Regions from separate parts of the Microbacterium sp. MEJ108Y genome, predicted to be linked through region 1. Evidence: predicted binding sites of a transcription regulator. Region 1 holds the regulator's gene; the other holds the start of a gene.
The links. The regulator LexA, encoded in region 1, represses DNA repair genes until DNA is damaged. The targets are predictions, from matches to a motif close to TCGAACANNTGTTCGA.
Positions count from the first base shown of each region.

Region 1 (9,801 bases):
CGACGCCATGGAGGTCGACGACGCCGTCGGGCTCGAAGACCGAGTCCGGGTAGCAGAACGTGGCACGCGCAGCCGCCTCGGGGCGGAGCCGGACGAACGACGACCCGAATCGTGGGGATGCTCCGTGCGCGTCGCCGAGGTCGAGCGCGCCGTACACGGGTCTCGCGTGGGGCGCGCCGGCGTCGTATCTCCCGTCGAACAGACGGCTCTCCCAACGCCACCGATCGCCTTGCCGATGCGCAGTGAGCCCGCCGTTCGACGTCCCCGTCTCGAACTGTGAACGATACCGGCCGTCCCTCGCCATCGCATCCATGACCGTGCCGTCTCGAAAGGGCCAATCCGGATGGAAGTGCAGGAGGACGGCGACGGGCATGCAGCAACCCTAGCGATGGGGTGCGCTGCTCCGGTCAGGCCGAACGACGGAGCTTGACGGTCAGCGAGTCGGCGAGCACGGCGATGCGGTCGTCCGCCGCCCAGCGTTGTGCGAGGCGGGCGAGCACGGCGTCGAGCACTTCGCGTTCGAGGCCGTCGACCAGCTCGAGGATGACGATGAGCTCTGGCCCGCGCAGGCGCGCATCCGGGTCGCCGGCGGCGACTGCGACATCGATCACCGCGAGTTCGTGCGCGACGCTCGCCTGGAGGGCGCCGAACACCTCGGGAGACAGGAAGCTCGGCTCCCAGCCGTGCCCCTGCGCGATCGCCCACACTGCCGGGCGACGGATGACGAACTCGGTGTCGGAGGTCGGATCGAGCACGATGAGGTCGGTGTCGTCCGCGGACGCCGCGAGTGCGGCGCGCGTTGCGTCGACCGGAATCGGTCGCGCCGTGGCGTCCCAGCGCTGCATCGCCTCGACCGAGGAGAACACCGGCTGCACCCGGCGACCGTCCGGCGCAGCCACCGTCACGATGGAGAGCTCCTGCGTCTTGTCGACCGCGAGACCGCTGGGGGCGACGCCCTCTTCGCCCTTCTCGGCGACCAGAGGTATCAGCACCCGTGCCGTGCGGAACGCGTCGACGACCTCGCTCTGAGCGCCCTCACCTGCACGGAATCGCAGGAGGGCGTCGAGAAGCGCCGGGTCCGCGGAGCCGTCATCCCCCGCATGCGGATTCGACTCGAAGCTGCGCCCCTCCCAGGGCACACCTGCGGAGTCTCCCTGCTTCGGCGAGGCATGATCCTGTGAGCCGTGGCCCTGTGAGCCGGGGCTGCAGGCGTCGTCAGTCCCCTGCGACATCCAGAGCCTCAGCCAACGTGAAGGCGACGGCGTAGAGCGCCTTGCCGACGATCGCACCTTCGACACCCAGCGGCACCAGCTCGCGAAGCGCGGCGATGTCGTCGAGGCTCGAGATGCCCCCGGAGGCCACGACAGGCTTCGGCGTGCGGGCGGTGACCTCGCGGAGCAGCTCGAGGTTCGGGCCCTTGAGCGTTCCGTCCTTCGTGACGTCGGTCACGACGTAGCGGCTGCAACCGGCATCCTCGAGGCGCTCGAGCACCTCCCAGAGGTCGCCGCCTTCCTTCGTCCAGCCGCGTGCGGCCAGCGTCGTGCCGCGGACGTCGAGTCCCACGGCGATCGCCTCGCCGAAGCGGCCGATCACGTCGGCAGCCCACTCCGGGTTCTCGAGCGCGGCCGTGCCGAGGTTGATCCGTGTCGCGCCGCTCTCGAGAGCCGCTTCGAGCGTCGCATCGTCACGGATGCCGCCGGACAGCTCTACGTTGACGTTCTTGAACTGCTTGATGACCTTGCGGAGGATCGGGGCGTTGCTGCCGCGACCGAAGGCGGCATCGAGGTCGACGAGGTGGATCCACTGCGCGCCCTGCGCGACCCACTCCCCCGCGGCGTCGAGCGGGTCGCCGTAACTGGTCTCGGTGCCGGCTTCACCCTGGGTGAGACGGACTGCCTTGCCGCCGGCGACATCGACGGCGGGGAGCAGAGTGAGAGAGGGAGACTGCGCGAAGTCGTTCATGACGTCCTCAGGTGAGATGGAGAGCCGATTCACCGGCACGAGAATCGACACTAGCCCGCGCATCCGCCCGCTCCAAAACGATGACGGCTGAGAACATCGTGTGCCACGCGGTAGCCTCGATGACGCCCCTGTTCGGTCGGTGAGGAGATGTTGCATGGTGCGCGATGCGGAACCGCGAGGAGGCGGACCCCTGCGGCGCGGGAATGCGCTGCCTCCCGAGACTCCGGATGACGGCGCGCAGAGGCCGGTCGCACCGGAAGGGAATCCCGACCATGCACGCCAGCGACCGCTGACCGGCGACGCGCCGTCGAGCCCGCCCCTGCCCGGGACGCGCGCAGCCGCGGCGGCGGCGTGGGCGGCAGCATCTGCCGAGACTCCGCCGGCCGGCACTCCCCGAGCGGTCAGCCCCTCCGACCCGATCTCCCGACCGCCTGCAGCCCCCTCGGTTCCCGGACCGCCTCCCGCTGCGTGGGCGGGGCCGCAGAGCCCTGCCGCTCCCGGTACTGACGCCCGTTCCGCGGCGAGCCCTGCGGCGCCGATCCCTGCCCCTGCCCCTGCCCCTGCCCCTGCCCCTGCCCCTGCCCCTGCCCCGAACATCCCGCCGACGTCGACGCCGACCCCGGCGAATGGCGTGCCGCAGCACCAGACCCCCGGCGTCCCGCCCACCCCGCCGCTGCCGGCGCCGACCACCGCGCCCCCGCCGGCACCGAACGCCGCTGCGGCCGAGTCGGCGTCTTCGGCATCATCGCGCCGTCAGCAGCGTGAGCAGGGTGTAGGACGACGCTCGTTCCTGCAGGAGGAGCGCCGCGAGGAGCCCGCGCGACAGGGCGGGCGCGGGCTGCTCAATCGCGTCGGATTCTCCCTCGGACCCAACGCCCGCGAGCGAGCCGTGCGCGACGACGAGCACGCTGTGAGCCGTCACTGGCCGGGACCCCGCACCGTCGCGGTCGTCAACGGAAAGGGCGGGGCGGGAAAGACACCGGCCACCGTGCTGCTGTCAGCGGTCTTCGCTCAGTACGGCGGAGCCGGCGTACTGGCATGGGACAACAACCAGACCCGCGGCACGCTCGGCTGGCGCACCGAGACCGGGGCTCACGACCGCACACTGCTTGAACTGCTTCCGCAGACGCAGCGTCTGCTCGGAGCCCAGGGACAGTCTGCGGACCTCGCGCACTTCGTGCACCACCAGCCTCAGGAGAAATACGATGTCCTGCGGTCGAAGCCGATCCGACTCGCGCACGAGAACCGGCTCCGGCCCACCGACGTCGACTCCATCCACGCGATCGCGGCCAAGTTCTATCGCCTGATCATCATCGACTCGGGCAACGACGAATCCGATCCCATGTGGCTGCGGATGATCGACCTCGCCGACCAGATCGTCGTCGCGACGACGACACGCGATGACCATGCCGAAGCCGGGGCCCTGCTGCTTGAGGCGCTCGAGGACCGCGACGAGCGCTCGGCGCGGCTCGCGCGGGAATCGGTGGTCATCGTCAGCCAGGCCGATCCGAAGGCGTCACCGGCCGAGGTGACGGACGTGATCGCGGGTTACCAGCCTCTCGCGCGCGAAGTCGTCGGCATTCCCTTCGACCGCGAGATGGTCGACGGCCACCTGCGCCTTCGGGCACTCGCGGCACCGACGCAGCGATCCTGGCTCTCGGCCGCAGCCGCGGTCGCGCGCGGTTTCTGAGCAGCCCCGCGGGCGGTCACCGACGCGCAGCTGTGCGACGGGCTCTCGATCCGGGGCGCCCGGTATCGCTCGTCACGACCGGAGGCTGTCGACCCAGTTGCGGAGCAGCTGGATTCCTGCCTCTCCCGACTTCTCCGGGTGGAACTGCGTCGCCGAGAGCGGTCCGTTCTCGACGGCGGCGAGGAACGGGTCTCCGTAGGTCGACCAGGTGAGCACGGGCTGTGGGAACGGCGGGATGACATCGAGCTCCCACGACTGCGCGGCGTACGAGTGCACGAAGTAGAAGCGCTCGTTCTCGATGCCTTTGAACAGCACGGAGTCGGCGCCCGGCTCGACGGTGTTCCACCCCATGTGCGGAAGCACGGGCGCGTTGAGTTCGGTGACCGCTCCGGGCCACTCGCCGAGGCCCTCGGCATCATGCCCGCGTTCGACGCCGTGTGCGAAGAGAACCTGCATCCCGACGCAGATGCCGAGGACGGGGCGTCCGCCTGCGAGGCGACGGTCGATGATCTCGTCGCCGCCGTGCGCGTAGAGCGCGTCTCGGACGGCTTGGAACGCGCCGACGCCGGGCACCACGAGACCGTCGGCCTCGAGCGCCTCTTTGCGATCGCGCGTCAGCACGGCGTCCGCACCCGCCGCGACGAGAGCCTTCACCGCCGAGTGGACGTTGCCCGATTCGTAGTCGAAGACGGCGACCCTGGGTGCCGAGCTCACAGCGCACCCTTCGTCGACGGGATGCCGTCGACCAGGGGGTCGAGCGCTTTGGCCTGGCGGAATGCTCGAGCGAACGCCTTGAACTCGGCCTCAGCGATGTGGTGGGGGTCACGGCCACCGAGGACGCGCACGTGCACCGTCAGCCCGGCGTTGAACGTGATCGCCTCGAAGGAGTGGCGCACCAGCGACCCGGTGAAGTGGCCCCCGATGAGGTGGTGCTCGAAACCGGCGGGCTCTCCCGTGTGAACCAGGTAGGGGCGCCCCGAGATGTCGACGACGGCCTGGGCGAGCGCCTCGTCGAGCGGGACCAGCGCGTCGCCGTAGCGGGAGATCCCGGACTTGTCGCCGAGCGCCTCGCGGATCGCCTGACCGAGCACGATGGAGATGTCTTCGACGGTGTGGTGGGCGTCGATCTGCGTGTCTCCGGATGCGCGCACGGTGAGGTCGGTGAGAGAGTGCTTCGCGAACGCCGTCAGCATGTGGTCGAAGAACGGCACCGACGTGTCGATGCGGCTCGCACCGGTGCCGTCGAGGTTCAGCTCGAGCTCGACGGTGGACTCCGACGTGCTGCGCACACGCGTGGCGGTGCGGGAGATCTGGGCGGGGGTGCTCATGAAGCCGATCCTATCGAGGCGAGGGCATCGAGGAACGCGGTGGTCTCCGCCTCGGTGCCTGCGGTGACGCGGAGGTGTCCGGGGATCCCGACGTCGCGTATCAGCACTCCCCGGTCGTACAGCTGCTGCCAGATCTTCTGAGGCTCTGCCACGCCCCCGAAGAGGACGAAGTTCGACCACGACTCGTGCGGCGTGTAGCCGAGGGCCTCGAGCGTCGCCGAGATGCGATCCCGCTGCTCGACGATCTCCTCGACCATGCCCAGCATCACGTCGGAGTTGCGCAGTGCGGCCACCGCCGCCGCCTGAGTGAGAGCGCTGAGGTGGTACGGCAGACGCACGAGCCTCAGGGCGTCGATGAAGGCGGGATCGGCGGCGAGGTAGCCCACGCGAGCACCCGCGAACGCGAAGGCCTTGCTCATGGTGCGAGACACGGCGAGCCGAGGGCGTCCGTCGAGCAGTGTCAGGGCGGAGGCCGCCTCGCGCGGCGCGAACTCCTGGTAGGCCTCGTCGACGACCACGATCCCCGTCGATGCCTCGTAGACCGCTTCGACCACGTCAAGACCGAGCGGTGTGCCCGTCGGGTTGTTCGGGGAGCACAGGAGGATGACATCGGGGTCGACATCCCTGACCTGGGCCGCCGCCTCTTCGGGCGTGATCGTATAGTCGGGCTGCCTGGCGCCGGCGACCCACCGCGCCCCGGTCCCCTTCGAGATCAGCGGGTACATCGAGTAGGTCGGGCTGAAGCTGAACGCCGTACGACCCGGCCCCCCGAATGCCTGCAGGATGTGCTGAAGGACCTCATTCGACCCGTTGCCCGCCCAGATCTGATCCGCCTCGAGACCGTGGCCGAGGTACTCGGCGAACCCCTCGCGCAGCGTGGTGAACTCGCGATCCGGGTAGCGGTTGACGTCTCGGAGCGCGACCGCGATGTCATCGAGGATGTCGCTGGCCACGGCGTCCGGAACCGGATGCGTGTTCTCGTTGACGTTCAGTGCGATCGGGAGAGGCGCTTGAGGCGCTCCGTACGGCGTGAGCCCCCGGAGGTCGTCGCGAAGTGGCAGGTCGTCGAGTGATGCAGTCACCCTTCCCATGGTAGGCCGCGTTCGCCCCATGAATGCCCGTCGAGACCGAGTGTGAACGGGAACTCCCCCGCCTCGCTCCACGAATCGGGCGGAGTCGGGCTCACTCCGAATACTGCGCCGGAATCGCCAGCTCCTGACCGATCTGCAGCTCCCCGCCGCGCAGCAGGTTCAGCCGTGTGATGTCGCCGATCACGTCGCGCGGATCGGCCTCGGGCGCGATGCCCTCTGCGATCGACCAGAGAGTGTCGCCCGGCATCACGGTCACGGTCGCGAACGTCGCCGTCGCCGTCTGCTCACCCGAGGCCATCGCGCTGCCGCCGCTGATCGCCGCGAAGGCGATTCCGACGGCGAGGGGCACCGCTGCGACGGCGAGCACGACGCGTCGACCACGCGCCGTCAGCCGGAGCCGCGTCGCCGGACGAGCCGGAAGGACTGCTGCACTGCTGAAGGTGATGGTGCTCATGTCGTGCTCCTCTGCATCTACCGCGTGGGCGGTGAAGTTGGCGTAGCGTTCGCATCCACGCCTCGGCCGGGAGCCGGGGATGCGAAGCTACGTACCGAAGTTATCTTCGAATTCGAACATCTGTCAAGCGTTCTTCGAAACAGAAGTGCGAGAATCGGCCGACACGCTCGAACAGATCTTCCACATCGTCGCGTTTCTCGGATACGGTTTCGATAGGAACACCCCATCACGGGCCTCCGACATTCAAACTGAGACGCCGGATCGCACACCTGAGGAGCACCATGAGCGACAACTCCGCCCCCGAGGCCGACGCCCCGCGCACTCGTCGCCGGAAGAGCCTGAGCCCGAAGCAGATGGCGATCCTCGAGGTCATCCAGACGTCGATCAGTCACTACGGCTACCCGCCGAGCATGCGCGAAATCGGCGACGCCGTCGGACTCAAGTCGCTGTCCAGCGTGACTCATCAGCTGGGTCAGCTCGAGCTCAGCGGATATCTGCGCCGCGATCCGGGAAAGACCCGCGCGATGGAGGTGCTCATCGACCTCCCCGGCGCGAGCGGTGAGAACCCTGCCGATGTGGCGACGCCCGTCGGAGACGCCGCACTGGTTCCCCTCGTCGGGCGCATCGCCGCCGGCGTTCCGATCACCGCCGACCAGCAGGTCGAGGAGATCTTCCCGCTCCCCCGTCAGCTCGTCGGCAAGGGCGACCTGTTCATGCTCAAGGTGTCGGGCGAGTCGATGATCGACGCCGCGATCTGCGATGGCGACTGGGTCGTCGTCCGTTCGCAGAACAGCGCAGAGAACGGTGAGATCGTGGCCGCCATGCTCGACGGCGAGGCCACCGTCAAGGTACTCCGGCGACGAGACGGCCACACGTGGCTGCTGCCTCGGAACTCCGCTTTCGAGCCGATCCTCGGCGACGAGGCCGTCGTGCTCGGCAAGATCGTCGCGGTGCTCCGCTCCGTCTGACCCTCTCCGCACACGAGCCTCCGGAATCGTGCATTCTCGGAGACCTCGTCGCCTGGCCCGAAACCCACCCTGTGTGACGCCGTGAGCCGGTGCGCCATAGGCTCGAACCATGTCGTCGCCGTTCGGTACCTGGCCCTCTCCGTTCACTCCCGACCGGATCGCCGCGTCGTCTCCGAGGATCGACGGCGCCGCCTTCGTCGGCGATGACATCTGGTGGGGCGAGTCGGTGCCTGCCGAGGGCGGTCGCCTGACGGTACGAAGTTCCAGCGGCGCCGAGATCCTCCCCGCGCCCTGGAGTGCACGGTCGCGCGTGCACGAGTACGGCGGAGGGGCGTGGACGGCGGATGCCGAGGGGACACTGTTCTTCGTCGAGGCCAAGGATCAGCGTGTGCATCGGATGCCCCGCGGTGGCGCCCCGATGCCCCTGACTCCCGCGGGGCCGGCACATGGCGGCCTGCGCCTGCAGAACGGGCGACTGTTCGCGGTGCGGGAGGACCTCTCGGTCGCCCCGCACCAGCGCGGCATCGTCGAGATCCCGACAGACGGGTCGGCCTCCGACGATCCGACGCTGCTGAAGGTGCTCGTGGAGGGAGAGTCGTTCTACGCGCATCCTGCGCTGTCTCCCGACGGGACTCGCGCCGCGTGGGTCGAATGGTCGGGCGAACGCATGCCGTGGCAGGACGCGTCGCTGGTGCTCTCCGACGGCACCGGCCGGACGGAGCTGCCCACGCGAGCCGCCCTCCAGCCGGAGTGGACGGACGACGGCGAGATCCTGTACTCGGATGACCCCTCCGGTCGCTGGGCGCTGCACCGACAGCGCGTCGACGGCCGCGAGGCGGTCGGTCCCGCAGAGCGGATCGACGACACGGACGCCGACACGGGATACGGACTCTGGGTGCTCGGCAATCGCTGGTATCGACCGCTCGCCGACGGTCGCATCGTGGCGGTGCGCACGAACGGACGCGACGAGGTGGACGTCATCGAGCGGGACGGCGGTGCCCACCGCATCCCCGTTGCCGCCGACGGCCATGTCAGCATCGACGATGTCGCAGGCACCCGAGTGCTCCTCTCCGGCAACAGCTCGACGACCGCGCCAGGTGTCTGGTGCGTCGACGTCGACTCCGGCGACATAGAGGTGGTCGCGGGAGCGACGCCGGCGGACCCGACGTGGATGCCCGCAGCATCAGAGATCCTGGTCGATGGCGCTCACGGCCCTGTCCATGCTTTCGTCTACGAGCCCGTGAATCCGTCGGTTTCAGCCGCAGACGACGAGCTCCCGCCCTACCTCGTGCTCGTGCACGGCGGCCCGACCGCCCATGTGACGGGCGCCTCGTCCGCGGCCATCGCGTTCTGGACCAGCCGCGGCATCGGCGTGCTCGACGTCAACTACGGCGGATCGACGGGATACGGGCGCGCCTACCGAGAACGACTCGACGGCGGATGGGGCGTGGTCGACGTCGACGATGTGATCGCCGCGGCGCGCGGCCTCGCCGAGGCCGGGCTCGCCGATCCCGACCGCATCGCGATCCGAGGGGGTTCGGCCGGCGGCTGGACGGTGCTCTCGTCGCTGGTGCGGGGCGGCACGTTCGCCGCGGGCATCAGCCGATACGGCGTGGCCGATCTGCGGATGCTGACCGAGCACTCGCACGACTTCGAGGCGCACTACGTCGAGGGCCTGGTGGGACCGCTGCCCGAGGCCGAGGCGCTCTACGTCGATCGTTCTCCCCTGACGCACGCCGATCGGATCGGCGTGCCCGTGCTGCTCATGCAGGGAGCGGAGGACCGTGTCGTGCCGCCGTCGCAGTCCGAAGCGATCCGCGACGCTCTGGCGCAGCGAGGCGTCGAGCACGAGTACTTGCTCTACCCGGGTGAGGGCCACGGCTTCCGTGCGAGCGAGACCATCATCGACGCACTCGAGAGGGAGCTCGGCTTTCTCGGACGCGTGTTCGGCTTCACGCCCGCGCGCTGATCACTCCCCGACGCGGTTGCGCAGGCGCATGGCGCGGTCGGCCTCGCGGGTGTCCTGACGCTCACGCAGCGTCTGACGCTTGTCGTATTCCTTCTTGCCCTTGGCGAGGGCGATCTCGACCTTGGCCCGACCGTCCGAGAAGTACAGCTTCAGCGGGATCAGCGTGTAGCCGCCGGCAGACACCGCATGCTGCAGCTTCGCGATCTCCTCGCGGTGCAGCAGCAGCTTGCGGACGCGCTTGGCGGAGTGGTTGGTCCAGTGCCCCTGCGAGTACTCCGGAATGTGCACGGAATCGAGGAAGACCTCGTTCCCCTTGACGAACGCATACCCGTCGCTGAG
Region 1 is NZ_JXQX01000001.1:75,574-85,374, reverse strand. Features, by position in the region: gene RU09_RS00440 (DUF3626 domain-containing protein) at 1-373, opposite strand, end outside; gene RU09_RS00435 (SseB family protein) at 408-1,232, opposite strand; gene priA (bifunctional 1-(5-phosphoribosyl)-5-((5-phosphoribosylamino)methylideneamino)imidazole-4-carboxamide isomerase/phosphoribosylanthranilate isomerase PriA) at 1,216-1,962, opposite strand; gene RU09_RS00425 (MinD/ParA family ATP-binding protein) at 2,594-3,652, shown strand; gene hisH (imidazole glycerol phosphate synthase subunit HisH) at 3,725-4,366, opposite strand; gene hisB (imidazoleglycerol-phosphate dehydratase HisB) at 4,363-4,980, opposite strand; gene RU09_RS00410 (histidinol-phosphate transaminase) at 4,977-6,071, opposite strand; gene RU09_RS00405 (LysM peptidoglycan-binding domain-containing protein) at 6,163-6,525, opposite strand; gene lexA (transcriptional repressor LexA) at 6,807-7,493, shown strand; gene RU09_RS00395 (S9 family peptidase) at 7,603-9,462, shown strand; gene smpB (SsrA-binding protein SmpB) at 9,463-9,801, opposite strand, start outside.

Region 2 (9,801 bases), on a different contig from region 1:
GAGTCCTCCACGAAGTCGTTGTTGATGATCGCCGCGGCGACATCCGGCAGCGACGTCGGGATCAGGGCGGCCTCGAGGGCGGTGACCTTCACCTTGGACTTGTCGGTGTCGACATCGGCGAGGTCGGAGAAGATCGTTCCGCCGCTCTTGAGCTCGATGAGACCGGCCGACTGCAGCACGAGGAGTGCGCGCGCCTGGTTCGAGGCATCATCCGGAACGGCGACGGTCTCGCCCTCGGGGATGCTGTCGACGTCGTCGTACTTCTTCGAGTACAGGCCCAGCGGGTAGATCGCGGTCGAGCCGATCGGCGTCAGGTCGGAGCCCGAGGCGCTGTTGTACTCGGCCAGGTACACGATGTGCTGGAACTGGTTGAGGTCGATCTCTCCCTCGGTCAGTGCGGGGTTCGGCTGCTCGTACGAGCCGAAGTCGACGAGCTCGACCGTGATGCCCTCGTCAGCGGCTGCCTCGACGAAAGGAGCCCACTGCGCGTCTCCCTTGCCGACGACCCCGATCTTGACGGTCTCGTTCTCGGAGTCACCGCCGCCTGCGCCGGCGTCGGATGATGCGGTGGCGCAGCCTGCGAGTGCGACGAAGAGCGGGACCGCGGCGAGCGCGGCGATGACGGATGTGGTCCGACGGGATGCTGTGATGGACATGAGTGTTCGGGTTCCTCTCTTGGGGGACTCGAATACGTTAGGCAGGGCGACGCAGTGCGCGACAATCGAGCGTCACAGAGCGTCACAGCTCTCAGTCGTAGTCCTCGATGCCCTGCAGCCTGACCTGCTCCAGGTCGAGTCGCGCCGAGATGCGACGCACGACGAGGTCGTCCACGGTGCCGTCCCTGCGCAGTCCGAGCAGCACCTCCCGCTTGCGGTCGAGGAGGGCGAGCTTGAGACGCGTGTGCTCCTCATGGCGCAGCAGCGGCGAGCGCTGCATGACGTCGACGTCGACCGACGTCGCGAGCATCTGCAGGGTCCTCACCTCGCCCTCTGTGCCGTCTTGATCGTCGACGATGCGCGTTGCATCGGGCATCCGCACCGTCGTCGGCGCAGCATCCGCTCCTGAGTCCCCCGTCTCGGGTATCGAGCCGCGGCCGAGGGGATCCGGCTCGTCGAGCATCACATCGAGCGCCTGCGCCTCGGCGTCGACGATGGCCTGTTCGCGGGCCAGGGCGCGCGCGTTCGAGAACTCGAGCATCTGATAGCCCTCGGCCCGCACCTTGTCGCGGATCTCCTGTCCGACGCCGTGCTCGACGGCGAGGTCATCGAGGGCTGCGAGTGCCGCGCCCGAGATGGTGCGCTCGGCCAGCTCGTACTCCTCGTCTTCGGCGTGGTCGACCGGGAATCGGGCCCAGCGCACGATGGCCGGAAGGAGCGGCCCCTGCACGAGCAGGCTCAGCAGGATCACCCCGGCGGTGACGAAGACGATCTCGTCACGCCCCGCGATCTCGCCTTCGGTCGCACTGGCGGCAGGCACGGACAGCGCGATCGCGAGCGAGACCGCACCTCGCATGCCTGCGACGGTCGACACCGCCATCGAACGCGCCCGCGCACCGCGCGACGGGCGAGCGGGGTTGCGTCGCTGGAACGGGGCGTTCATCACCTGGAAGAGGTAGCGCACCACGAGCAGCGTCATCCACACGGCCAGCGTGATCAGCACCAGACGGCCGATCGCCGCGGCCGAGATCTCGTGCGCGACGAACTGCACCTCGAGCCCGATGAGGACGAAGAGCGCGCCGTTGAGCAGGAAGACCCCGAAGGGCCAAGCCGCCGCGACCTGACGTCGAGACGAGGCGGTCGTCACCCGAGGCGACACATAGGCGACGATCAGGCCGGCGACCACGACGGCGAGGACGCCGGACGCATGCACGATCTCGGCCAGCAGGAACGCCGAGAACGGGATCAGCAGAAGTGTGACGTTGATGACGATCGTCGAGGAGGTGCGACGCAGCAGCAGGTATCCGAGCGCGGCGACCACGACACCGGCGGCGATGCCTCCGACGTACGAGGTGAGCACCGACATGGTCACCGACAGCGGCGTCACGTTGCCCCCGAGGGCCAGCGAGATGGCGATCGCGTAGAGCACCAGGGCGGTGCCGTCGTTCGTCAGGCTCTCCGCCTTGAGCTTCATGAACATGCGCGTCGGCAGCAGGCGTCCGAGGGCGGCGACGGCCGTGGCGTCCGGTGGGGCGACGGCAGCGCCGAGAATGAGGGCGGTCTCCCACGGCATCCCGAACAGCAGCCCGATGCCGGCGACGGCGAAGGCGGATGCCACGACGAGCAGCGTGCTCATCGGCAGGATGTAGCGGAAGTCGCGGCGGATCGACCGGAGCGAGGTGGTCAGGCTCTCCCAGAACAGCATCACCGGGAGGAACAGCAGCAGCACGGTCTCGGGCGGCAGCTGGATCTCGCGCAGCTGCGGCACGAAGCCGAGCAGCAGACCCAGGATGACGAGCACGAGCGGCAGTGCGAGCCGCACACGCGGCGCCAGCATCGTGCCAACGAGGATCGTGAGTCCGATCAGGACGGTGACCTCGAGTCCTTCCATCTGAACCTCCCGGGTACCGCAGGATCAAGCTGTGCGATCCCAGATGGCATCGAACCCCGCCCAGAGCACAGCGCATCGCACTGCCACCGTATTCCCGCTACGGCCGAATGGCGAGACCCCGAATCAGTCGAGTTCTTCGGTCAGCTCGAACCAGCGGAGTTCGAGCTGCTCGATCTCGGCCTGCTGATCGCTGATCGCCTTCATCTTGTCGCCGAGGCCCGCGAAGTCCGACTGGTCGTGTTCCGCGAGAGCGGACTTCGCCTTGTCGACCTGCTGGGTGAGCTTCTGGATGCGGCGCTCGAGCGAAGAGACCTCCTTCTGCGCCGAACGCAGGGCGGCGCCGTCGAGGCTGGAGGCCTTCTTCTCGGTGTTGACGGCAGTCTGAGACTTGCCGGGCGCCGAGGTCTGCAGCTGACGCAGCCGCAGGTATTCGTCGACGCCGCCGGGCAGATGCCGAAGGTGGCCGTCGAGGATCGCGAACTGCTGGTCGGTCACGCGCTCGAGGAAGTACCGGTCATGGCTGACGACCAGCAGGGTTCCCGACCACGAGTCCAGGAGATCCTCGATGGCCGCGAGCATGTCGGTGTCGAGATCGTTGGTCGGCTCGTCGAGGATCAGCACGTTGGGCTGGTCGAGGAGCACGAGCAGCAGCTGCAGTCGACGCTGCTGGCCTCCCGAGAGATCCTTCACCGGGGTGGAGAGCTGGGCGGAGTCGAAGCCGAGCCGCTCGAGCAGCTGCCCGGGCGTGAGCTCCTGCGCCTTCGAGCCCGAGCCCATCGTGTACGAGGTGCGCAGCCGCGAGATCACTACTCGCACCGGCTCGCGCCGCACATCTTCGAGTTCGTCGAGGCGCTGCGTGAGCGTCTTGACCTTCACGGTCGAGCCGCGCTTCACGCGGCCGACGGTCGGCTCGACGGTGCCGGCGATGAGGCCCAGCAGCGTCGACTTGCCGGCGCCGTTGACGCCGAGGATGCCGGTGCGCTCCCCCGGCGCGATGCGCCATTCGACGTCACGCAGCACCTCTCGCGTGCCGCCGTCGACGGTCGGATAGGTGACTCCCACGTCGAGCAGGTCCACGACGTCCTTGCCCAGGCGCGACACCGCGAGCGACTGCAGAGAGATCTTGTCGCGGATCTCGGGCACGTCGGCGATGAGCTCGTTGGCGGCGTCGATGCGGAACTTCGGCTTCGCGGTGCGAGCAGGGGCGCCTCGGCGCAGCCACGCGAGCTCCTTCTTCGCGAGGTTCTGTCGCTTGGCCTCGGTGGCGGCCGACATCCGGTCGCGTTCGACGCGCTGCAGAATGTATGCCGCGTACCCGCCCTCGAAGGGCTCGACGATGCGGTCGTGCACCTCCCAGGTCTCGGTCGAGATCTCGTCGAGGAACCATCGGTCGTGAGTCACGACCATGAGCGCTCCGGAGTTCGGGCTCCACCTCTTCTTGAGGTGCCCGGCCAACCAGGTGATGGCTTCGACGTCGAGATGGTTGGTGGGCTCGTCGAGCGCGATGACGTCCCAGTCGCCCGTCAGCAGCTTGGCGAGCGAGACGCGACGACGCTGACCACCGCTGAGAGAGCCGATCTCGGCATCCCACGGCAGATCCTTCAGCAGTCCCTCGATGACGTCACGGATGCGGGGGTCGCCCGCCCACTCGTATTCCGGGGTGTCGCCGACGACCGCGGCGCTGATCGTGAGGTCGTCGCTGAGGGTGTCGGCCTGGTCGAGGACGCCGATGGTGGTTCCGCCGCGCACCGTGACGCGGCCCGAGCTCGGCTCCTTGAGGCCTGCCAGCATCCCCAGGAGGCTCGACTTGCCGTCGCCGTTGCGGCCGACGATGCCGATGCGGTCACCTTCTTCGATGCCGAGGGTCACGGAGTCGAAGACGACCCTCGTCGGATATTCGAGATGAAGGGCTTCTGCCCCGAGAAGATGTGCCATATCGCTCCCCAGGGTAGTCGGGCACGCTGGGTGAGCCGGTCAGCTGAGCGCTGCGGTGACAGCGGGAGCATGGCGCGCCTCCATCTCGGCATCCCACACGCCCAGGAGCTGGAAGGTCGCGATGCGGAACGCGAGGGCGCGGATGATGTGCTGGCGCCCGTCTGCTCTGTCGTCTGCGAGCCTCAGCATGTCCGCCGGTGCGAGACGATGCCAGCACGCGGCATCGGCCAACACGATCGCGTCGGCGAAGCCGACCGGACGCCAGTACGGAGCCCAGTCGATGATCACCGGGGGCTGCCCCCGTTCGAACATCACGTTGCCGAGAAGATCGCCGTGGATGATCTGGGCCGGGGCGGCGACGGGCCTGAAGGCGTCAGCGAGTCGCCGGAGTGTGTCGCCGGGCGGCAGGTCCTCTTCTTGCCAGGCGATCCTGTCCGACCGCGCCCAGGGGTCGCGCGCGGCATCGAGGAAGTCCGGACGATCGAGGTCGGCGACGGCTCGATGGAACGCGGCGGCGGCGGCGAGCACGTCGGCCACGCGGGTCTCATCCGTGTGACCGGGCAGCCACTCCCAGGCCTCCCAGCCGGCGACCGTCCACGCTCCGGATGCCGACGGGATCGGGCGCGGCGTGCGGAATGCCGAGGTGTGCGGCAGATGCGCGAGGACGTTCGCCTTCCACAGCGTCTCTCCGTCGCCGGCCGAGGGGCGCAGGACTGTGTCGGCCGCACGCCAGGTGAGACCGCGGCCTCCGTGGAGGTTCCGGAGTTCCTCGTGATCCGCGGCGGGGATCCCGAAGTCCGCGAGCACCGCGTTCGAGGGTGGCATCGCGGTCGTCATGATCCGAGGCTATGACAGCGCGTGCGGTGGCGGTGGGCCGAAGAGTTCGGGGAGGGACGCAGTGAATGCGTCGAAGTGGCTGTACCAGATGGTGTGCGCGGCCCCGGGGATGCTGCGGACGTCAGCGCCGTTCGCCGCGAATCTGCGGGCGTCGTCGTCGCTGACCCATGCGCTCGGTTCTGCCCGCAGGACGATCGAGCCGGCGTCGGGAAGCCAGGAGTGATCCGTGTCGCAGGAGATCGACGCTGTCGTCGCCGGGTCGAGGAGTGCGGCGGCGCGAGCCTCCACCTCGGCATCCTGCGCGGAGTAGAAGGGGCGGGATGCGAGCAGATCTTTCGGAGACAGGCGCGCTCTGCGGTCGCGTGCATACTGCGCCGTGAGAGCCGCGCGGTCGTGTCCCCCGGTCAGAGAGAGCGCCGCGTCGACATACACAGACAGGTCGGGCTGCAGCATCTCGAAGGACGCGGCGAGAACGCTCGCGCCGTAGGAGTGGCCGATGGCTGCGAGCGGGCGCCCGGGGGCGAGGTGCCTGGCCGTCTCGACCACGGAGGCCGCTGCCTGCTCGATCGTGAGCTGCGGGTCGCGCTCCGACAGGCCGTGACCGGGCAGATCGAGAGCGATCACGCGGTGGCCGTTGGCTGTGAGCGGCGGGATCAGGCGCCACCAGCTCTCGGACGACCCCATCATTCCGTGCAGCAGGAGCACCGTGCCTGGGCCTGTTCCGGTGTCGATCGCGTGGAGGAGCATCTCGTCAGTGTTGCACGCTTCCGTTACCCTCCCGTAATCATATCCAGATCGGAATGTTTCGTATTTATCTTCGAATGTCGGTGGTCTCTGATCTACTTATGACATGACAGCACTGCTCGACGCGACGGACGCACAGATGGCGACACTCGCCGATCTCGTCGACGCGCTGCAGGTCGCGGAGGCGACCCTGAGCAGCATGAGCGCCGCACGCGACGGGCTGCTGGCGATCGCCGGGCGGCTGGCGATCGACATCGCCAAGCAGGGCGATCACCCCGACAGAGGCGACCACTCTCTTCGCACCGTGGCTGCCGAGATCGGTGCAGTGCAGCGCGTCAGCGATCGCACGATCGAGCGGCGGATGGCGGCCGCAGAGCTGCTGGTCGACCAGTTTCCGGCCGTGTGGGCGGCGCAGGGGGCTGGGCGGATCAGCCCGGCTCATTCTCGGGTGATCGTCGACGCGGGGTCGGGTATCGAGTCGCCCAGCGATCGTGAGAAGTACTCCGCGGTCATCCTTCCGATCGCCGAGGCGGAGTCGCCCAACCGTCTGCGCACCCTGGCACGACGAGTGGCCGAGCGGTTCGCTCCGACGACGGTGTCGGAGCGACACCGTCGAGCCAGGTCTCAACGACGCGTATGGGTGACGGATGGCGAAGACGGAATGGCGGCGTTGCACACGCACGCGCCCGCCGCTCTCGTCCACGGCATGTTCGACCGTCTCTCGCAGATGGCGCACGCACTGCGCGACGAGAACCTTCGCGCGAGGCGACAGGCAGCTCGCGACGGCAGCGAGTTCGAGCCGGACGATCGGACGGTCGATGAGATCCGTGCCGATCTGCTCGCCGATCTCGTGCTCAGCGGGCAGCCGACAGGTCACGACAGCGAAGACGGACTGCTCGGAGCCATCAACGCCCGGATCGAGATCACCGTTCCGGTGACGACCCTGATGCATGACGATGCGGACGAGGCGTCGGATGCCGATACGGCACCGCCCGCCGAACTCGATGGACGGACCCCGATCGATGTCGACACGGCGCGCAAGATGGCGGGCCAGACGAAGGGGTGGGATCGGGTGCTGACGCATCCGATCAGCGGTCGAGTGCTCGCGGTCGATCGATATCGACCGAGCCGTCACCTGCGCAGGCACCTGCGTGCGCGGGACCAGCGATGCCGCTTCCCCACCTGCGGGATCGTGGCCCGCAAATGCGATCTCGACCACAATCATGCCGCCTCGACGGGTGGCGCGACCTGCGAGACGAACCTCGCGTCCTTCTGTCGCCGACATCATGTTCTGAAACACCACTCCCCCTGGCACGTCGAGCAGAAGCCAGGCGGAGTCGTGGAGTGGACGAGTCCCACCGGCCGAACCTATGTCGACACTCCTCCTGCACCGAACACGGTGACCTTCACCGCGACGGAGGATGCTGTGCCCGCGCCGTTCTGAGGTGTGCGCTCATGCTGGTTCTGACCTGTGGAGAACTGCGACGCGGTTGAGCAAGATTTCACTACGGTGGCGCGGTGACCCCTCCTCGCTCGTGGCCCTCGCCCCCTCCTCGACCGCTGACGACACGCGCAAGAAGTGTGACTGTCGCGATGATCGCGACCGCTCTGGGGCAGCTGCTCGGGTGCGCACCGGGGCCGACGCCGGTTCCTACGCCGACGCCTGCCTTCGCCAGCGAGGCGGAGGCATTCGCGGCAGCGGAAGAGGTGTACCGGGCGTACAACGATGCGCTGAATGAGATAGATCCTTCCGACCCACAAACGTTCGAGCCGCTGTACGTGCTGGCCAGTGGAGAGCTCGAGGCTGCGGACCGCGAGAACTTTTCTGTCATGCACGCTGAAGGCCACGTGATTCGGGGCGACGCGCGGGTAGTGAGCTTCAATGGCGAATCTAGCTCACCTCTCTTCGAGCGGGTGGTCGCCGTGGTGTGTCTGGATGTGAGTGCGGTTCAGGTAACCGATGCAGGTGGCAGGTCCCTCGTCACCCCCGAGCGCCCGAACGTTTATGCCTTGTCTGTCGAGTTCGTGGCGGGAGATGACCGTATCTTGACCATGGATTCATCGCGTCGCGTGGGAGACGACAAGTGCGCCGGCTAATGATCATCGCTTTCACCCTGGGCACGCTGTGGTCAATGACGAGTGAGGGAAGCGATAGCGCAGGCGACTACCTCTACGGGACCGAGGGCTCCAACCTCACGATCTCCGGCACACAACAGCAGCACGGCACCGAAGCGAGCACAGACACGCGTCGAAACGACGGCAGCCCAGGCGGTCCATCCGGCCCCGGCACGCCCTCGGGACCGAGCCAGGAGGCGATCGACCTCGCGGCGTGCATGGACGACTCGGGCACCACGCGATGCGCACCCCGTCCGAACAGGCCCGCAGCCCCGGCGACCACCCCGCCGGCGATGGGCACTCCGACGATCACCATCTCCGACCTCGCGCGGTTCGCCCCGGCATCCGTCCTCGCCACCGCCGAACCCGGAAACGTCGGGATCGCTGGGATGCCGACCAACTTCACCGCTGCTGCGACACCGCAGATCCAAGGCGGCGAGCTGTTCGGCGTGCCACTGCGCGTGCGATTCGTCCCGGCCGGATACGACTACACCTACGGCGATGGCAGCTCCGCGACGCTGACAACGCCGGGGCAGACGTGGGAGGCGCTCGCCCAAGCGCAGTTCACACCGACCCCGACCAGCCACGTCTACCGCGAACCCGGCGCGTACCCGGCCCGGGTGGACATCCGATACACCGCGCAGGTGGACCTCGGCGGCGGATGGATCGACGTTCCCGGGCAGCTCACCACCGGTGGCGCCACGCAGGAGATCCGCATCCTCGAAGCCCGCACCGCGCTCGTCGCCCACACCTGCGACGAGAACCCGGCCGGCGTCGGCTGCTGAAGGACGCACCACAGCAGCACGCCAATAAGAAAGACCCCTAGCACCGAAGGTCCGAGCGGCCCTGTTCTGCCAGATGACTGATCGCTTTCTCGTGCGACTCGACGATCTCGAGGAGGTTCGGCCTTCCGAGAGCGAATTCGCCTACGGCGCTCTGCTCCTCGAGAGGCAGCCGCCGACCGATCCCCTCCGCCTAAACTAGACAGGTGCCATGGAGTCGCCGGGTGTTCTCGCTCTCACTAGCCGACCGCAAGGCAAAGCTGGTGCAGTCGAGAAGGCGACCCGGTCGCTTCGAGCTCAGCGTGGATGGAATTGCGCAGTCCGTCGTCTCGATCACCGAACCCACCTCCCTCGAGTACAGCTACACCCAACACATCGCCCGCGCAATGGATGCCGCCGCCGAGCCGGATGCGCCGCTGTTCACCGTGCATCTGGGGGCCGGAGCACTCACGCTGGCACGCTACGTCCAGGCGACGCGCGCCGGATCACCTCAGCTGGTGGTGGAGTTCGAACCCGCGCTCTACGCCGCCGTCATCGACGCGCTGCCATTGCCTCCCGGGTCTGACATACGAGTCATCCTCGGTGACGCTCGTACGGTCGCGGACGCCGCTTTTCCGAATGAGAAGACATCGCCGGTGCAGTCATCTCCGTCCCCCGGACTTGACGACACAGCGAGTTATCGCACCGCAATCGACACCGATTGGGTGGAGGCGTGCTTCACCGTCGTCGATCTCTGGGATGCCGCCGTCATCCGGCATCGTGTGGCCAGCCAGGAGTTCTACCGCCGGGTCGCCGCGCGCTCCGCAGCAGCGGGCGTGGTCGCCGTGAACCTGCTCGACGG
Region 2 is NZ_JXQX01000006.1:69,381-79,181, reverse strand. Features, by position in the region: gene RU09_RS03230 (MetQ/NlpA family ABC transporter substrate-binding protein) at 1-656, opposite strand, end outside; gene RU09_RS03225 (Na+/H+ antiporter) at 748-2,547, opposite strand; gene RU09_RS03220 (ABC-F family ATP-binding cassette domain-containing protein) at 2,671-4,482, opposite strand; gene RU09_RS03215 (hypothetical protein) at 4,522-5,319, opposite strand; gene RU09_RS03210 (alpha/beta fold hydrolase) at 5,329-6,066, opposite strand; gene RU09_RS03205 (HNH endonuclease signature motif containing protein) at 6,170-7,507, shown strand; gene RU09_RS03200 (hypothetical protein) at 7,657-8,160, shown strand; gene RU09_RS03195 (hypothetical protein) at 8,196-8,963, shown strand; gene RU09_RS03190 (hypothetical protein) at 9,263-9,801, shown strand, end outside.
Region 2: RU09_RS03205 (HNH endonuclease signature motif containing protein) is a predicted target of LexA. The motif match lies at 6,125-6,140, and genes of this name have one in related genera.